Regions from separate parts of the Variovorax sp. 05L425 genome, predicted to be linked through region 1. Evidence: riboswitches for the same ligand, from Rfam matches in the RefSeq annotation. Region 1 holds a riboswitch; the other holds the start of a gene.
The links. A riboswitch is a leader RNA that binds a small molecule or an ion and turns the genes downstream of it on or off. The one in region 1 is predicted to bind fluoride.

Region 1 (8,387 bases):
ACCTTGCGACCGGCGGCACCCCGCCATCCAGCGAACGCTGGTGGTCCAAGCTCGGGCCGGGGCTGATCACGGGCGCTGCGGACGACGACCCCAGCGGCATCGCCACTTACTCGCAGGCCGGTGCACAGTTCGGCTACGGGGTGGGGTGGACGCTGCTGATCACCTATCCGCTGATGATGGGCATCCAGCTTGCCAGTGCCCGCATCGGACGCGTCACCGGAAGGAACCTCACCGAGACCTTTGCGCGCTTCTGTCCCCGATGGATGGTGGCCGCGCTGGTGGCGCTGCTGGTGATCGCCAATGTCATCAACCTCGGCGCGGACCTGAGCGCCATGGGCGACTCCGCCGCGCTCGTCCTGCACGGCCATGCGGCCTGGTACGCGGCGGGGTTCGGCGCCCTGTCGTTGTTGCTGCAGGTCTTCATGACCTACGAGCGCTACGTTCGCGTGCTCAAGTGGCTGACGCTGTCGCTCTTCGCCTACGTGGGCGTCGTCTTCGCGGTTGATGTGGACTGGGGCGCGGCGATGCGGGGCGTGTTCGCGCCCTCTTTGCATTGGAGCCGGGAGTACGTGACGACGGTCGTCGCCATCCTCGGGACCACCATCAGCCCCTACCTCTTCTTCTGGCAGGCCTCCCAGGAAGTGCAGGACATCAAGCGCGTCCCCGAAGACCAGCCGCTGCGCATCGCACCCGACCAGGCGCGGCGCCAGTTGCGCCGCCTGCGTATCGACACGGCGGTGGGCATGGGCTTCTCGAACCTGATCGCGTTCTTCGTGATCACCGCAGCGGCCGCGACGCTGCATGCCAACGGCCAGACGCAGATCGACTCCACCGCGCAGGCCGCCGCCGCGCTGCGCCCGATTGCAGGGGATGCCGCCTTCATGCTGTTTGCGCTCGGCATCATCGGTACCGGCATGCTGGCGCTGCCCGTGCTCGCGGGCTCCGCGGCGGAGGCGGTCGCGAGCTACTGCCACGTGCGCAAGGGGCTGGACCTGACGCTGGCGCAGGGCCGCAGCTTCTACGGCATCCTCGCCGCCGCCATGGCGATCGGCGTCGCGATCAGCCTCTCGGGCATCAACCCGATCTCGGCGCTTTATTGGGCCGCTGTGATCAATGCGGTCATCTCGGTGCCGGTGATGGTGGCCGTGATGATGGCGGCTTCGAGCCGCACGGTCATGCGCGAGATGGTGCTGCCGCGGAAGTGGAAGGTGCTGGGGTGGCTTGCCACGGGGGCGATGGGGGCGGCGTCGGTGGCGCTGGGGGTCGTCTCCGTCCTGTGAGTGGCTCATTTTTTACCTTCTCATCGGACGAACGTCGAATGGTCAACGCCGCCATAGAGTGCTATGTTGGCTGCCGCGCTCCACAAGCTCGCTTGCAACAATCGAAGAGGAAGGCCATGACTTCTGAAGCCATTTCTGAACTTGACGTCCACCAGATTGCGGTGGATGCATACCTCTACCTCTATCCGCTCGTGAGCATGGACATCACACGGTTGCAGTCCACGAACATCGAGGCCGGCAAGGCAATCGGCAAAGGCCCGATGAACATGTTCGTGAACATCCCGGCCTATCCGCCCGCGGATCTGAAAGTGGTCGTGCGCGTCAACTTCGATACGCTTTATTCCATTGCATGGCTGGATCTCACCAAGGAGGCGCAGGTTGTCTCCGTACCAGACACGGCCGGGCGGTTCTACCTTCTTCCGATGCTGGACATGTGGACCGATGTCTTCGCGTCGCCCGGCTGGCGAACGACTGGAACCAGCGCGGGCAATTTCCTCGTCACCCCGCCGGGTTGGGTCGGAACGGTCCCCGAGGGGTTCGCGCATATTCCGGCACCAACTTCCTATGTCTGGATCATCGGCCGCACGAGGACGGACGGACCCGCGGACTACGCTGCGGTGAACAGGATTCAGGCGGGTTACGCGGTCACGCCGCTCTCCGGATGGGGCAAGCCATCGACACCCGTGACCGTGAAGATCGACCCGGCCGTCGACATGAAGACGCCACCGAAAACCCAGGCCGACACCATGCCGGCCAGCCGCTTCTTCACCTATGCGGCCGAACTCCTCAAGCTGCATCCGCCCCACGTCACCGACCAGCCGATCGTCGCGCGGATGAGGCGCATCGGCATCGAGCCGGGCAAAAGCTTCGACTTCGACAAGCTCGACCCCGCCGTGCAGAAGGCACTCGCGAGCGCGCCTGAGGACGCCCAGCAAATCATGAAGTGGAAGATTCCGACGATTGCCCGCGTCGCAAACGGATGGTCAATGAACACCGACACCATGGGTGTCTATGGCAACTACTATCTGAAGCGCGCCATCGTGACGCTGTTGGGCCTTGGGGCCAACCTGCCTGAAGACGCCATCTATCCATTGAATATCGCCGACGAGACCGGCAAGCCGCTCACCGGCGCAAACAAGTACACGATTCACTTCGACAAGGGGGCAACACCGCCCGTGAACGCCTTCTGGTCCATCACGCTGTACGACGACGATGGGTTCCAGGTGGCGAACGTGCTCGACCGATTCGCGGTCAGCAGCTGGATGCCCTTCAAGACCAACGCGGACGGTTCGCTCGACTTGTATTTCCAGAACGAGAGTCCCGGCAATGACAAGGAAGCCAACTGGCTGCCTGCGCCCAAAGGGACGTTCAATCTGACCATGCGCCTCTATTCGCCGAAGGCAGACGCGCTCACAGGCAAATGGAATCCGCCAGCGGTGACGAAGTCGCCATAGCGTGCGCTGGCCTGCCGCTGTTCCGGCCGCAGCGGCCATATTGGATTGGCCGCTCCACTGCGTTGCCGCCATGCGCCTCGACCGATATACTGCCGCGCTGCGGAGATGGCATTCCTCCCTGAACCGCCCACTCGGGCTGATGATGCCTACCCGGGTCCAGCGCGGGCCGGCGTAGGCATTCTTGACGCGCAATGCGCGCTCGATGGCTGCACTGGTCGCCCTGGCCCGATTGACCAAGGAGCGACATGAGCGGCTTTTCCTTTCTTGCAGTCTTCGGCGGTGCCGGTTGCGGCGCCTTGCTGCGCTGGTGGCTGGGTGGCTGGCTGAACCCGGTGTTCCCGACGATTCCCCTGGGCACATTGGCCGCCAACCTCATCGGAGGCTTGCTGGTCGGCGTGACCAGCGCCTTCTTCACGCACAACAGCGGCCTCGCCCCTGAATGGCGGCTGCTGGTCATCACCGGCTTCATGGGCGGCCTGACGACGTTCTCGACGTTCTCGGTCGAAGTCGTGACCTTGATCGGCCGACACGAACACTGGTGGGCCCTGGGCGCGGCGAGCGTGCACCTTGTCGGATCGCTGATCCTGACGGGGATCGGCATCCTGATTGCCAATGCCCTCTTCGTCAGGGCGTAGTCGCGTCATCCGAGTCATTCGAGCCGAAGGAGGCCCCCCATGCAAGGCATCTACCTCAAGTTCTACGTCCAGGAGAACCACCGTCACCACGGCATCCTCGCCTATGAATGGTTGCTCGAAGAGGCCAAGAAGGTCGGCATCCATGGCGGTTCGGCCTTTCGCGCGATAGCCGGCTTCGGCCGCCACGGCAGGCTGCACGAAGAGCACTTCTTCGAGCTGGCCGGCGATGTGTCGGTGGAAGTCGGATTCGCGCTGACAGAGCAGGAGGCCGAGAGCTTTCTCGCGCACCTGTCTGGCGAGAAGCTCAAGCTGTTCTACATCAAGGTGCCGCTGGAGATGGGGGTCATCGGGGGCGAGCCGTGACTTCCACCAGTGCAGCGGTCAGCCTCGGAGAGAGACCCACCGCTACTGCGCCGCATCGGCAACTGCGGCCACCCGGTCGCGAAGCCATGCGTGTCCGGCGTCGTGTTCGTTGCGTCGATGCCAGACGGCGCGCAGGGTCGACTGGCCCGCGCGATACGGCGGTTGGCGCGACAACAGTTCGCTGCCGCCGTGCGTGAGCGCCTGCGCCAGCGAGGCCGGCACGATCGAAAGCATGTCGCTGTCCCGCAGCAGTGCTGGAATAGCCAGCGAATGCGGCACTGTCACGCGCAACCGCGGCGGCTGCCCGGTTTCGCGCAACGCTTCTTCGAGCGCGTGGCGGTCGAACATCTCGGACTGGCGCGCAAGCCCCCGCTCGAGGATGAAGCCGTCGACCGCCCCCTCTTCCTGGCCGCCGACCGAGATGGTCACCAGTGGATAGCGCGCCAGGTCTTTCACCAGCAGCTTGCGGCGGGAGGCGGGATGACCCTTGCGCATCAGGATGACCTCGCCCTGCGTCATGAGCGTGCGCGTGTTCAACCTTGCCGGCACCTGGGAGAAGATGCCGATCGCGAGGTCGATGCGGCCAAGGTCGATCTGCTCGGCCAGGTCCAGGCGCGTGGAGGGCCGAATCACCAGGTCCACCCTGGGCGCCGCCTTTTGCAGTTCGCGCGACAACGGCGCGACGATGACCGCGGTGACATGGTCGTTTGCCGCGATCACGAATCGCCGCGATGACGCCTCCGGCGAGAACGGTTCCACGCCGAGCGTGACCTCGACACGGCGCAGCGCGTCGCGCAGGACGGGCGCCATTGCCATCGCACGGCCCGTGGGTGCCATCCCCTTGCCGGTGCGCAGGAAAAGCTCGTCGCCGACCAGTTCGCGCAGCCGCGTGAGCGCATGGCTGACGGCTGACTGGCTCAGGTTCAACCGCCGGCCCGCACGCACGAGGTTGCGGTCTTCGTAGACGGCGTCGAACACTTTCAGCAGGTTGAGATCGATGCGGCCGATGCTCATCGTCCATCTCCGTGAGTTGAATGGCGTGCATTGTGCACTTGCAAATGGATCAGTTCCATTCAACTCATTCGGCGCCCATCATTCATGCACTACACGCCAGGAATGACCAAGAGGTGACCATGATGATGAAAGATGAACTCAACGCAGACCGTGAAGCACTGATCGAGCGCAGCATTCGTTTTCTCGAAGACGTGAAGGACATGACAGCCGGCACCGAGACCGAACGATGGCTGAACCAGCACTGCGGGCCGGACAGCGAGCTGTACCAGACGCTTGCGCGACTGGTGAAGCAAGGCGTGCGCGACGGCTGGGCCGCGAACGTCGAACTCGACGGCTCGATCTACCGCCGCAGTCGCATCGCGGACCCCTCGGAGGGCACGCGGTATTTCAGCGTCACGGCGGTGTACATGGACAGCACCGACAACACGCAGGGCAACCCCGGGAACACCTACCGCGGCCAATACCACGCGCACCCCTACGGCGAGCTCAACATGGTCGTGCCCCTGAACCCAGGCGCAGCACTCAACGGACCCAATGGCTGGTGCGAGGCCGGCTGGACCGCGCCGGCGCCCGGAAGCCATCACTATCCGGAGGCGAAAGGTGGTGCCGTGATTGCGCTGTTCTTCCTTCCCGCGGGGCGCATCGCCTATCACCCTGCGCCGCAGGCCTGAGGAGCCAGGGTGAAGCAGCAGTCCGCGGCGAGTCGCTGTGTGGACGAGGTCTTGCGGTCGCGCAGATCGGTGCGGGCCTACCGGCCAGACCCGTTGTCGCGAGACGCCGTGCTGGACATCCTGCAAGTGGCCGGCGCCGCGCCGAGCAACTCCAATACCCAGCCCTGGGGCGTCCACGTGCTGACGGGCGCCCCGTTGAAGGCATTGAGCTGTGACCTCGTGGCGGCCTTTCGGCGGGGCGATTTTCCTCCGCCCTCGCACTTCCCCGACCCACTGCCGAGCGGGTTATGCGCGCATCAGGCCGACTTCGCCGCCCGCTACTACGGCGCCCTGGGCATCGGCCGGAAAGATACCCTTGCCCGCGCGGCGCAGACCGAACGCAACTACAGCTTCTTCGGCGCGCCCGTGGGGCTGATCTTCAGCATCGACGCACGCCTCAATCGCCACAGCTGGCTGGACCTTGGCCTGTATATCCAGAGCGTCATGATCGTTGCGAAGGCGCGAGGGATCGACACCTGTCCGCAGGTCTCGTTCGCGCCTTTCCATGAGGTCATCGCGCGGCACCTGCGAATGGGGCCAGACGAACTCACCGTGTGTGGCATGGCGATGGGGTTCGGCGATGCGGACTCGAATGTGAACCGGATGGAAATGCCACGGCAACGGGTGGAGGCGTTCGTGCATCACATGGGCTTCGATGATTCGGTCGAATGCCCAGAGAGCATGTAGCGATCGCGGCGCGTGTGACGGCGTCATGACAGATCCATGTCAATGACGAATGATGACTATCCGCTTCAGTGCGCCCGATGTCACGGGTCGGTCACATGGGTTTCTTACGCTTCCAAACGAAACCAAAAAGCGGGCGTCGCGCCCAATCAACTACATCGATCTGCGCCAGCGGCGCTTGATCGCTTCACGGGGAAACCTCCTTCATGTTCGAGATCTTTTCCAGCAAACGCTGGACAGTGCGTCGGGTCGCCTGCGCGCTGACCTCTGTCGCCGCGCTTGCAGCCGTGGTCACCATCAGCGCATGCGGAGGCGGCGGAAGCAATAACGACGCGTTGACCGCGCTTGCTCTCCAGCAAGCGGCAGCCGGAAACCAGCAGCCTGCGTCGACCACGCCTGCAACCCAACAGCCGACGGTGCCGCCCGTCACCCAGCAATCCATCAAGCACGTGTTCGTGCTGACGATGGAGAACAAGAATTTCGCCGACACCTTTGGAACGAGCACGCAGGATCCGTTCTTGAAGGATCTCGCGACGAAGGGCGCATTGCTGAGCCAGTACTACGGCACGGGTCACGTCAGCCTGGACAACTACATCGCGATGATGAGCGGCCAGCCCTCCACCAAGGAGACCGAGAGCGATTGCTTCCAGGGCTTCAATGACGCAGTCGCGGACGGTTGGGATTTCGCCAATCCCAAGGTGCTCAAGACGAAGGACGGCAAGGGCTGCGTCTATCCCAAGGAAGTGAAGACGCTCCCCAACCAGCTCGACACGGTCGGCGTGACCTGGAAGGGCTATATGGGAGACATGGGTAACGACCCGACCCGTGAATCCGTCACCTGCGGCCATCCGAAGATCGGCGCGATCGACAACACCCAATCGGCCCAGGCGCCCACTGCCGATGTGCCGAAGGGCGACCAGTACGCGACCCGCCACAACCCCTTCGTCTATTTCCACTCGATCATCGACGACCAAGACTACTGCGACAAGCACGTGGTGAACCTGGACGCCAATCTGGAAAACGACCTGAAGTCGATCGACACCACGCCCAACTTCGTGTTCGTCACGCCCAACCTGTGCGACGACGGCCACGACGGCGATGGGACCGGTACTGCGGGCAAGGGCTGTGTGACCGGTGCTCCTGGCGGCCTGGCCTCCATCGATGCGTTCCTGAAGAAGTGGGTCCCGATCATCCAGAATTCGCCCGCCTACCAGCAGGACGGACTCATCATCATCAACTTCGACGAGTCGGCCGACATCGTGCCGGCGGGCCAGGCGACCGATCCGGTCACCCACATGACGACGGTCACCTTGAACCTGCCCGGTGCTTCGTGCTGCGGTCAGCAGACCGGCCCCAACGTGACGCGTCCTGACGATCAGTTCCTCCCGGCGGGCGCAAACCTGCAATACAACCTGCACTATGTGGGCGTGGGTGGCGACCGCACTGGCGCGGTGCTGCTGTCGAAGTGGATCAAGCCGGGCACTGTCAGCGACGTGCAGTACAACCACTATTCCCTGCTCAAGAGCCTGGAGGACATCTTCCAGACCAAGGAGTACCTGGGCTACGCCGACGACAAGAACCTCGTGCCCTTCGGCAGCGACATCTTCACCAGCCTGCAGTGAGGATGCTTGGGAGCAAGGCGGCGAGGGCCGCCTTTTTTGCGGCGATCATGCTTTGCGTGGTCGCCTGCAGCCGCGGCCCCGAACCAGGGGCCGTGGCCGTTGCGCCGTCCAACAAGGACATGGCCGAGATCGGGAGGCTGGCCTTCTTCGATCCTTCTCTCTCGGCGTCGGGGCGCATGTCGTGTGCGACTTGCCACAGTCCCGACCACGCCTACGGCCCGCCCAATTCACTGGCCGTGCAACTGGGCGGTGCCGACATGAAGGATGCCGGCACGCGGGCTGTTCCTTCGCTTCGCTACCTGCGGCGAACGCCAATCTGGAGCCATACCTACATCGGCAACCCGCGCGAGCGGATGACCGAGACCGACCACGTGCCGGTGGGTGGATTCACTTGGGATGGCCGCTTCGACACGATGGCCGCGCAAGCCGCCTTTCCGCTGCTGGCCGCCAATGAAATGGCCAACGCGAACGCTGCGGCAGTCGCGCAACGCTTGTCCAAGAGTCCTTACGCGGCGCGCTTTCGCAAGGTGTTTGGCGACGACATCCTTTCCCGTCCTGACGCGGCGCTTGCCGCGCTGGGTCAGGCCCTGCAGCGCTTCCAGCTCGATGACCCGAGCTTCCAACC
Region 2 (8,387 bases), on a different contig from region 1:
ATCTCGTTCAGGATCACGATGCTGCGCGGCGTGGCGGCATCCAGAACATGGCGGATGCGCACCAGGTCGTCCTGCAGCTTGCCGCGCAGGTTGGCGATGTCCTCATGCCGCTCGAAGTGCGCGAAGACGCGGTCGCACAAGAGCAGTCTTGCCTGCGTTCCCGGGACTGGGCATCCGAGGCTGGCCAGGTAGTGCAACTGCCCGAACATGCGTGCGAAGGTCGTCTTGCCGCCGTTATTCGGGCCCGTGACGACGAAGATGCGTTCGGCGCCGCGCAGGAAGAAGTCGTTGCAGACGACGCTTGCCTGTTCCTGCACGCGCTTGTTCGCGAGCGCGAGGTCGAACGTCTGCGCGCAGCTAACCTCCTTGTTCCTTTCGCTCAGCTGCGGATAACAGAAGCTCAAGCCGGCGCGGCGCAGCCGGTCCACGTGCGCAAGGTAGGCGAGGTAGAAGTGCACCTCCCGGTCGAAGCGCGACAGCGTCACGTCGAGGTACCCGGCATGCTCCTCACGGAAGGTCTCGAGGGCCCGGAAGGGCTCCGGGTTGAGCAGCGCTACGCGGTCCAGGATCTGGGCCTCGATGTGGTTCATGCTGCCCATCTCCTTGAATTTCATGAGGTAGTCCTTCACCGTTCCGCGGCGGAACGTTTCGAATGTGCCTTCCACGGCTGCCGTGTAGTCGATCTCATCGCAATAGGGACGCACGGTCACGCTGCCGCCGTGGATCAGCACGCCGTAGCGAATGGCGGCCAGACTGGAGGCGACCTGTTGCCCCTGCTCGCCGAGCCCACTGAACGCAGGCGATGTCGCGTAGCGCTCGACATGCTCACGCAGCGCGCGCATACCTCGCGACGCCAGCGTCAGCGGTTCGAGCTCGTGCCGCAGGCGTTCGACGGCGGCGCAATACGTCTGGACCGCGGAGAGGAACCAGCGCAGCTTCTCGTACTTGTAGTACATCTTTTCCGCGGCGAGCATGTGCAAACGCATCTCCCGCATCGCGCTTGCGAAGGCCTTGACGACTGCTGTCAGCGACTGCCCGTCGAGGTCGCACATCACTTCTTGGCGATAGACCACCGCGTCCACTTCGCTCAGCGGCATTTGGAAGAAGGGCACGAGGTCGTATTCCTGCCAGCCGGCGGTCGTCGTTTCCACGATCTGGTCGAGGTTCAAGTCGTGAAAGAAGTCGGGCTGCTCTCGCACCTCGCGCTCATCCTTCTCCCCGCCGGGGAGATAGAGGATGCTATGCAACGGCAAAGGCGTCGCACCCATGGATCCCGCATCAGCGTTCGAAGTGCGCACGATCGCCCAACTCCTGTTCGATCTCGAGCAGCCGGTTGTACTTGGCGACACGTTCGCCGCGGCACACCGATCCAGCCTTGATCTGGCCACCGCCCATGGCCACCGCGAAGTCGGCCATGAAGGTGTCGCCGGTCTCGCCCGAACGGTGGGAGATGACGTAACCCCACCCCGCCTGCCGGCATAGGTCGACGGCAGCGACGGTCTCGGTCACCGTGCCGATCTGGTTGAGCTTGATCAGCGCCGCATTGCACGTTTTTTCTTCGATCGCCCGCGCAATGAAGCGGGTGTTGGTGACGAGCATGTCGTCGCCGACGATTTGCACCTGGCCACCCAGCGCTGCCGTGTGTTCCCGAAACCCCTCCCAGTCGTCTTCCGCCAGCCCGTCTTCGATGGAGACAATGGGGTACTTCCGGATCCACTGTTGATACAGAGCCGTCATCTCCGCGCTCGTCTTGTCGCGGTAGGTCGTGTGCGACAGGCGGTACTTGCCGCCCTCATAGAAGGAACTGGCAGCAGCGTCCAGCGCGAGCGCGATGTCGTCGCCGGGCCGATAGCCCGCGGCGACGATCGCCTCGAGGATGAGCTCGCGGGCCTCTTCGTTGCTCGCGAGCAGTGGAGCGAAGCCGCCCTCATCGCCCACGGCGACCGTATAGCCTCGACTGAGCAGGATGGCCCGCAGCGCATGGAAGGTTTCGGCGGCGTATCGCAAGGCCTCGGCGAAGCTGTTCGCACCCCGCGGCACGATCATGAACTCCTGGATGTCCAGGCCACTGTCCGCGTGTTTTCCGCCGTTGATGATGTTCACCATTGGCATCGGCAGCCGACATGCATCCGCGCCCCCCAGATAGGCATATAGCGGCAACCCATTCGAGCGGGCCGCGGCACGTGCACAGGCTTGCGATACGCCCAGGATGGCGTTGGCTCCGAGACGCGATTTATTCTGCGTGTCGTCCAGATCCATCATCGCGTGATCGATTTCGGACTGATGCACGGGATCCATGTCGAGCAGCATTGGAGCCAGCACGTCGTTGACGTTGGCCACCGCTCGCAGTACACCTTTTCCGTTGTAGCGGCGCGCATCGCTGTCGCGCAGTTCGACCGCTTCGTTCGTGCCGGTGGAGGCGCCTGAAGGCACGGAAGACCCTGCGCGGAGGCCGTTGTCCAAGGTGACAACTACCTGCACCGTGGGATGGCCCCGGGAGTCGAGAATTTCAGTGGCACGGATGCCTGCGATGCGCGCGTTCATGGGTCTGTCTCCTGGTGATCTCTGCCGCTGGCCACGTAGGAAGTGAACCGACCGGGCGCGTTCCGCTCCCGGCGCGCGATCTGGAGCAGCACGCGGGTGCGGATCCGGCATGAATGCCCCGTCGCGGGCCCGGCCAGGTCGTGACCACCAGCGCGGTGTCGCGGCTCAGCGACGATGTGCTGGGTGGTCTGCAACAACATGGCCTCCTGGCGCGGGCTGAGCGCACTGGCGTACGCGCGATCGAAGCAAGCAAGCGAGTGCGTGGATTCGGGCGAGGTCTGGGAGGCGGAGATGGTGGGATCGGCGACGCAGCGTGTCCTGGCCGTACGGGCTCGGTGCACCGCAATGCGACGATGGGGCACTGCAGAGAAGAAGGCAAACAAACCGTTCATCCGCACACCTACACACCCGGACTGGGTCGTGTAGGCATCATCAGCCGGTGCGGCGGTTTCTCAAGGGAGGAGGAATGCCATCTCCTGGCGCCACTATATGGCGTTCAGGTTCACCGGACAAGTGCATCTGATTGGGGGATACGAACGACGAGGTTTTGATTCGACAGCTGCCCCGCCACGAGCCTATCGGCGCGCAATCGTATAAATCAGCGGCAACATCCAGCCAGCACTGCACGAGGCCGCACTCGCTTCCAACGAGGGCGGCGACTTGAACGGGTTGGAAGACCGGGCACCTCCTGCAAGAACCGGCGAGCCTCGCGGCTCCCCGTCCGCCTAGTCACCGCGGCTGCACGACACAGTAGCCTTGCGTCTACCGGCGAATCCCTGCAAGTCGCATCCGATTCGCGTCAGCCGCGGAACTCCGGCTTGCGCTTCTCATTGAAAGCCGCGACCGCCTCGTGATGATCCGGCATCTGGTGCGACATCACCTGGAAGGCGGCCGACATTTCCAGCAGCGTGTCCAGGCGCGAATGCAACGCTTCGCGCAACAGGCGCTTGGCCATCCGCACGGCATGCGGCGGGTTGGAAGCGATCTGCCCGGCCAGCTCGCGCGCCGTCGGCATTAATTGCTCGGCCGGCACCACACGCGACACCAGGTTCCACTCCACGGCCTGCTTCGCGTCGATGGTCTGGCCGGTCAAGGTCAGCTCGGTCGCGCGCGAGAGGCCGATGATGCGCGGCAACAGCCACGCACCGCCATCCCCCGGGATGATGCCGAGCTTGACGAAGCTCTCCGCGAACTTGGCACCTTCGGCGGCGATGCGGATGTCGCACAAACACGCCAGGTCCAGCCCCGCCCCGATGGCATGGCCGTTCACCGCCGCGATCACCGGCACTTCGAGGTTGAAGAGGTTGAGGGCCACCTTCTGGATGCCGAGCCGGTATTCGCGTCGCAACTCCATCCCCGGCATATCGTGGTAACGCCCCATGTCGCGCACATTGCCGCCCGACGAGAAGGCCGTGCCCGCACCTGTGAGGATGACCGCGCGCACCGAATGATCGGCGTGGATGCGATCGATGGCCGCCAGGAACTCTGCCGAAGCGGTGTTGCCCGTGAGCGGATTGCGGCGCTCGGGATCGTTCATCGTCAGTGTGACGATGTGGCCCTCTTGCTCATAGATCAAAAAGTTGCTCATTGCAGGATCTCCTCCATCACGAATTGCAGGACCGACGGCACGGCATGCCCGAGCATCGCCTCGCCGACGATGCGGTTCCAGTAGGCCTCCGAGCCATCGGCCATGCGCCATTCGTGCAGGCGGCGGCTGTAGAGCTGGAGATCGAATTCCTCGGTGACGCCGATGGCGCCGTGAAGCGCATGGGCCGTCGATGCCACGAGGGGCACCGAGGCACTGGTGCGCGCCTTGGCCGTTGCGGCAGCGAGCACCGCGGGGATCTTGTCGCCGGCCTTGAACGCCAGCTCCGCCGCCACGCCCGCGCAAGCCACGTGCTCGGCCATGACGCTGAGCTGGTGCTGGATCGACTGGAACTTGCCGATGGCCTTGCCGAACTGCACGCGGTCGTTGCAGTAGCCGAGCGTCATCGAGAACATCCGCTCCATCGCACCGGCCATGGCCGCCGCATGCAGCGCCGCGCTGAACACGGCGACCTGGTCGCCGTTGTCTCCGACCGGCGTGCCGATGGCGTCACGCGCCCAATGCAGCGATGCGCCCTGGCTGCCGCGCACGCCGGTCGTGGTGCGTTCGGCCTTTGCGCAGTCGAGCAGCACGAGCGCGCCGTCGACGTTGGCGAGTGCGTGGTCCGCGATGGCGCCGAACGCCACGTTGGCTGCACGGACCGAACCATCGGCTTCCCGCCGCGCATGGCCCACGAGCGTGATCATGCCTTCCGGCGCTGCCACATCACCCAGCAGGGCGCGCGCCGCAATGCTCTGGGCTGCGGGCACCGGCGCCGCGTGGCGGCCAAAGGCCACGAAGATCGGAAAGATCGCGTCCAGGTCGAGATCCGCGCCGCCGGCGGCTTCGCTCGCCATCAGTTCGAGGAATCCGTTGTCAGCCAGCGCGCGCCAGAGCGCCACGGGCGTTCCGCCGTTCTCGATCGCGCGGATCGCTGCCGGTGTGCACTGGTCCACGAGGATGGCCTCGATGGCTTCGGTAAACATGTTCTTGTCTCCTTGATGTTCAGCGCAGGCCGAGCCCGCGCGCGATCATGCCGCGAAGGATCTCGCGCGTGCCGCCACGCAGCGAGAAGGTCGGCGAGATCTGGCTCAAGTAGGCGAGCGTGCGATGCAGGTCGGCATCGATGGCGCGCGTCGGGTCGGCTGCCACGGCCGCTTCGATGGCGGCTGGAATGGCCTGCTCGAACTCCGTGCCGATGTCCTTGACCAGCGCCGCCTCGACCACAGGGCTTTCACCGCGCGCGAGCTTGGTGGTCACGGCGACCGACAGGCTGCGCAGCGTCGCCAACTGCGTCGTGAAGCCGCCCAGCAGCGCGGCATCCGATGCGGAGAAGCCGGTCTTGCGCAGGCTCGCCATCCAGGTGTCGAGCAGCACGACGCTCGAATAGAGGCGCTCCGGGCCGCTACGCTCGAAGGCGAGCTCGGCATTGACTTGCATCCAGCCACTGCCTTCGTCGCCGATCAGCGCGTCATCCTTGAGGAAGACGTCGTCGAAGGTCACTTCCGAGAAGTGCGCATCGCCCGTCAGGTCGACGATCGGGCGGATGTCGATGCCGGGCAGCGAGAGGTCGACGATCAACTGCGAGAGGCCGCCCTGGCGGTCTTCCGGCGCGCCGGAGGTGCGCACCAGCGCGATCATGTAGTGCGAGCGGTGCGCGTTGGTCGTCCAGATCTTGCGGCCCGTCAGGCGCCAGCCGCCTTCCACGCGGGTAGCGCGCGTGCGCACGCTGGCCAGGTCGGAGCCCGAGTTGGGCTCGCTCATGCCGATGCAGAAGAAAGCTTCGCCGCGGCAGATGCGCGGCAGGTAGAAGTCTTTTTGCGCTTCGGTTCCGAACTTGTTGATCAACGGCCCGCTCTGGCGGTCGGCGATCCAGTGCGCGGCGACCGGTGCGCCGGCCGCGAGCATTTCCTCGACGAGCACGAAGCGGCGGAAAGCATCGAGGCCCGCGCCGCCGTATTGGCTGGGCAAGGTGATGCCGACCCAGCCCCGCGCAGCGAGACGCCGGCTGAAGGCTGCGTCGAAGCCCATCCAGGTGCGTGCCCGCACCGCAGGCGCGGCAGGCTCCAGGTTGGCCGCCAAGAACTCGCGCACTTCCTTGCGAAATGCCTGCGCTTCCTCGGGCAGTTGCGCAAGGCGGAAGGCCTCGAGCAACTGCGTGCTCATGGCGTCACCTCTTCGACGGGGATCTCGCCGGTGGTCAGTGCATTCGGAGCGGCCTGCTTCACCAGGTCGGGGATCAGCTCACCGAGCTCCTCCACGGTCCAGCGTCCAACCTTCTCGATACGCGGGCCGGCGTGCCAGCCTTCGGCCACGGTGATGCGGCCACCCCGCGCGCCAAACACGCGCCCGGTGATGCCACGCGATTCGCTGCTGCCGAGCCATGCCACCAGCGGCGCTACATTCGACGGGTCAAGCGGATCGAAGCCGGGGGCCTCGTTGCGGATCGCCTGCCACTTGGGGCTGGCGAAGATGTCTTCGGTGAGGCGGCTCATGGCGGTCGGGTAGATGGCGTTCACCGTCACACCGTAGCGGTCCAGCTCGCGCGATGCAATCACCGACAGGGCGGCGATGCCGGCCTTGGCCGCGCCGTAGTTCGACTGGCCGGCGTTGCAATACAGGCCCGACGACGAACTCGTGTTGATGATCCGCGCGTCGCGCTGACGCCCGGCCTTCGATTCGTTGCGCCAGTAGGCGGCGGCGTGGCGCGAGGGCGCGAAGGTGCCGCGCATGTGCACGCGGATCACGGCGTCCCAGTCCTCCTCCTCCATGTTGACCAGGGTGCGATCGCGCAGGATGCCCGCGTTGTTGACCAGCACATCGAGGCCGCCGAAGGTGTCGATGGCCGCGTCGATCATGCGCTTGGCGCCCTTCCAGTCGGCCACGTCGTCCGCGTTGGCGATCGCCTGGCCTCCCATGGCTTCGATCTCGGCCACGACTTCGAGGGCCGGGCCGGTCGCGGAGCCGGGGCCGCCGTCGCCACGTCCGCCCAGGTCATTGACCACGACCTTGGCGCCGTGGCGTGCGAATTCGAGCGCGTACTCGCGGCCGATGCCGCGGCCGGCGCCGGTGATGACGACCACGCGGTCCTTGCAAAGCTGTTGCATGTCTTTCTCCTGAGTCTCTTCTCGCGGATGCAGCGGCTCAGCGCTGCACGATGTCGACCTGCTTGGCCAGCGCACGGTAGCGCGCGGTCTCCGACGCGATCATGGCGCTCATTTCCTTGCCGGGCATGGTGTAGACCTCGGCCCCCGCCGTCTCGGTCACGTAGGTCTTGAACTCCGGTTGCGCCATGGCCTTGAGCAGCGCGGTCTCCAGCGTCTTCGCCGCTGCGTCCGGCACCTTGCTGCTCACGCCGAAGCCGATCCAGACATAGAGGTCGTAGTCGGGCAAGCCGCTCTCGCGCACGGTGGGCACGTTGGCGAGCTTGGGGTGCCGTTCCTTGCCGGTCACGGCCAGCGGACGCACCTTGCCGGCCGCGATCAGCGGCAGCGCACCGCCGATGTCGAGCAGGGCCAGGTCCACTTGCCCGCCCATCAGGTCGGTCTGCACCTGGCCCGGGCTCTTGTAGGGGATGTAGTTGAACTGCACACCGGCCTCGTGCTGCATCATCAGCGAGCCGATGCGGTAGTGATGGCTGTAGCTGGCCATGCTCACGGTCTTCGGCGCCTTGCGCGCGGCGGTCATCGCCTCAGCGAAGGTCTTGTACGGCGAGTTGGCGCCGGTGACCAGCACCGCGGCGCTGCGCAGCATGGTCGCCACCGGACGGAGGTCCTTCTGCGGGTCGTAGGCCAGGCCTTCGTTGACCAGCGGGTTGATCACCATCGACGAAGGCGACAGCATCAGCACGCTGTAGCCGTCGGCCGGCGATGTCAACAGGCTCTGAACGGCCAGCACCGCATCGCCGCCCGGCTTGTTTTCCACGAAGGTCGACTGGCCCAGCTCCGGCATCGCCAGCTTGGCGACCAGGCGCGTGATGGTGTCGGAGCCGCTGCCCGGGCCCAGCGGCACGATGAAGCGCACGGGGTGCGACGGGAATGGGTCCGCGGCTTGCGCTGGCTGCAAAGGCAGGGCGAAGGCCATCAGCGAGGTCAACGCTGCGCCCAGCAGGCGAACAGTCTTGAGAGGTTTCATGTTTGTCTCCAGTTTGGTGATTCGATTCACAAGCGGGCCAGACGCGCGGCTTGCGCGTCCACGTCGCCGAACAATTGGTCGAGGACATGGATGCGACGCAGGCAATGGCCGACCGCGTATTCCT

Region 2: it holds a riboswitch for fluoride, as region 1 does, so the genes downstream of both, eno (phosphopyruvate hydratase) here and crcB (fluoride efflux transporter CrcB) in region 1, are expected to answer to the same signal.

What each region holds. Positions count from the first base shown of each region.
Region 1 covers NZ_JBFTNY010000007.1:43,202-51,588, forward strand. Annotated here, with positions in the region: gene AC1DN9_RS10170 (Nramp family divalent metal transporter) at 1-1,280, shown strand, start outside; gene AC1DN9_RS10175 (DUF1254 domain-containing protein) at 1,397-2,734, shown strand; fluoride riboswitch at 2,827-2,890, shown strand; gene crcB (fluoride efflux transporter CrcB) at 2,980-3,369, shown strand; gene AC1DN9_RS10185 (DUF190 domain-containing protein) at 3,409-3,732, shown strand; gene AC1DN9_RS10190 (LysR family transcriptional regulator) at 3,775-4,746, opposite strand; gene AC1DN9_RS10195 (4-hydroxylaminobenzoate lyase) at 4,869-5,417, shown strand; gene AC1DN9_RS10200 (nitroreductase) at 5,457-6,143, shown strand; gene AC1DN9_RS10205 (alkaline phosphatase family protein) at 6,347-7,762, shown strand; gene AC1DN9_RS10210 (cytochrome-c peroxidase) at 7,810-8,387, shown strand, end outside.
Region 2 covers NZ_JBFTNY010000008.1:9,325-17,711, forward strand. Annotated here, with positions in the region: gene AC1DN9_RS11155 (MutS-related protein) at 1-1,298, opposite strand, end outside; gene eno (phosphopyruvate hydratase) at 1,279-2,544, opposite strand; fluoride riboswitch at 2,961-3,030, opposite strand; gene AC1DN9_RS11165 (crotonase/enoyl-CoA hydratase family protein) at 3,344-4,132, opposite strand; gene AC1DN9_RS11170 (acyl-CoA dehydrogenase family protein) at 4,129-5,115, opposite strand; gene AC1DN9_RS11175 (acyl-CoA dehydrogenase family protein) at 5,135-6,295, opposite strand; gene AC1DN9_RS11180 (SDR family oxidoreductase) at 6,292-7,236, opposite strand; gene AC1DN9_RS11185 (Bug family tripartite tricarboxylate transporter substrate binding protein) at 7,274-8,263, opposite strand; gene AC1DN9_RS11190 (acyl-CoA dehydrogenase family protein) at 8,290-8,387, opposite strand, start outside.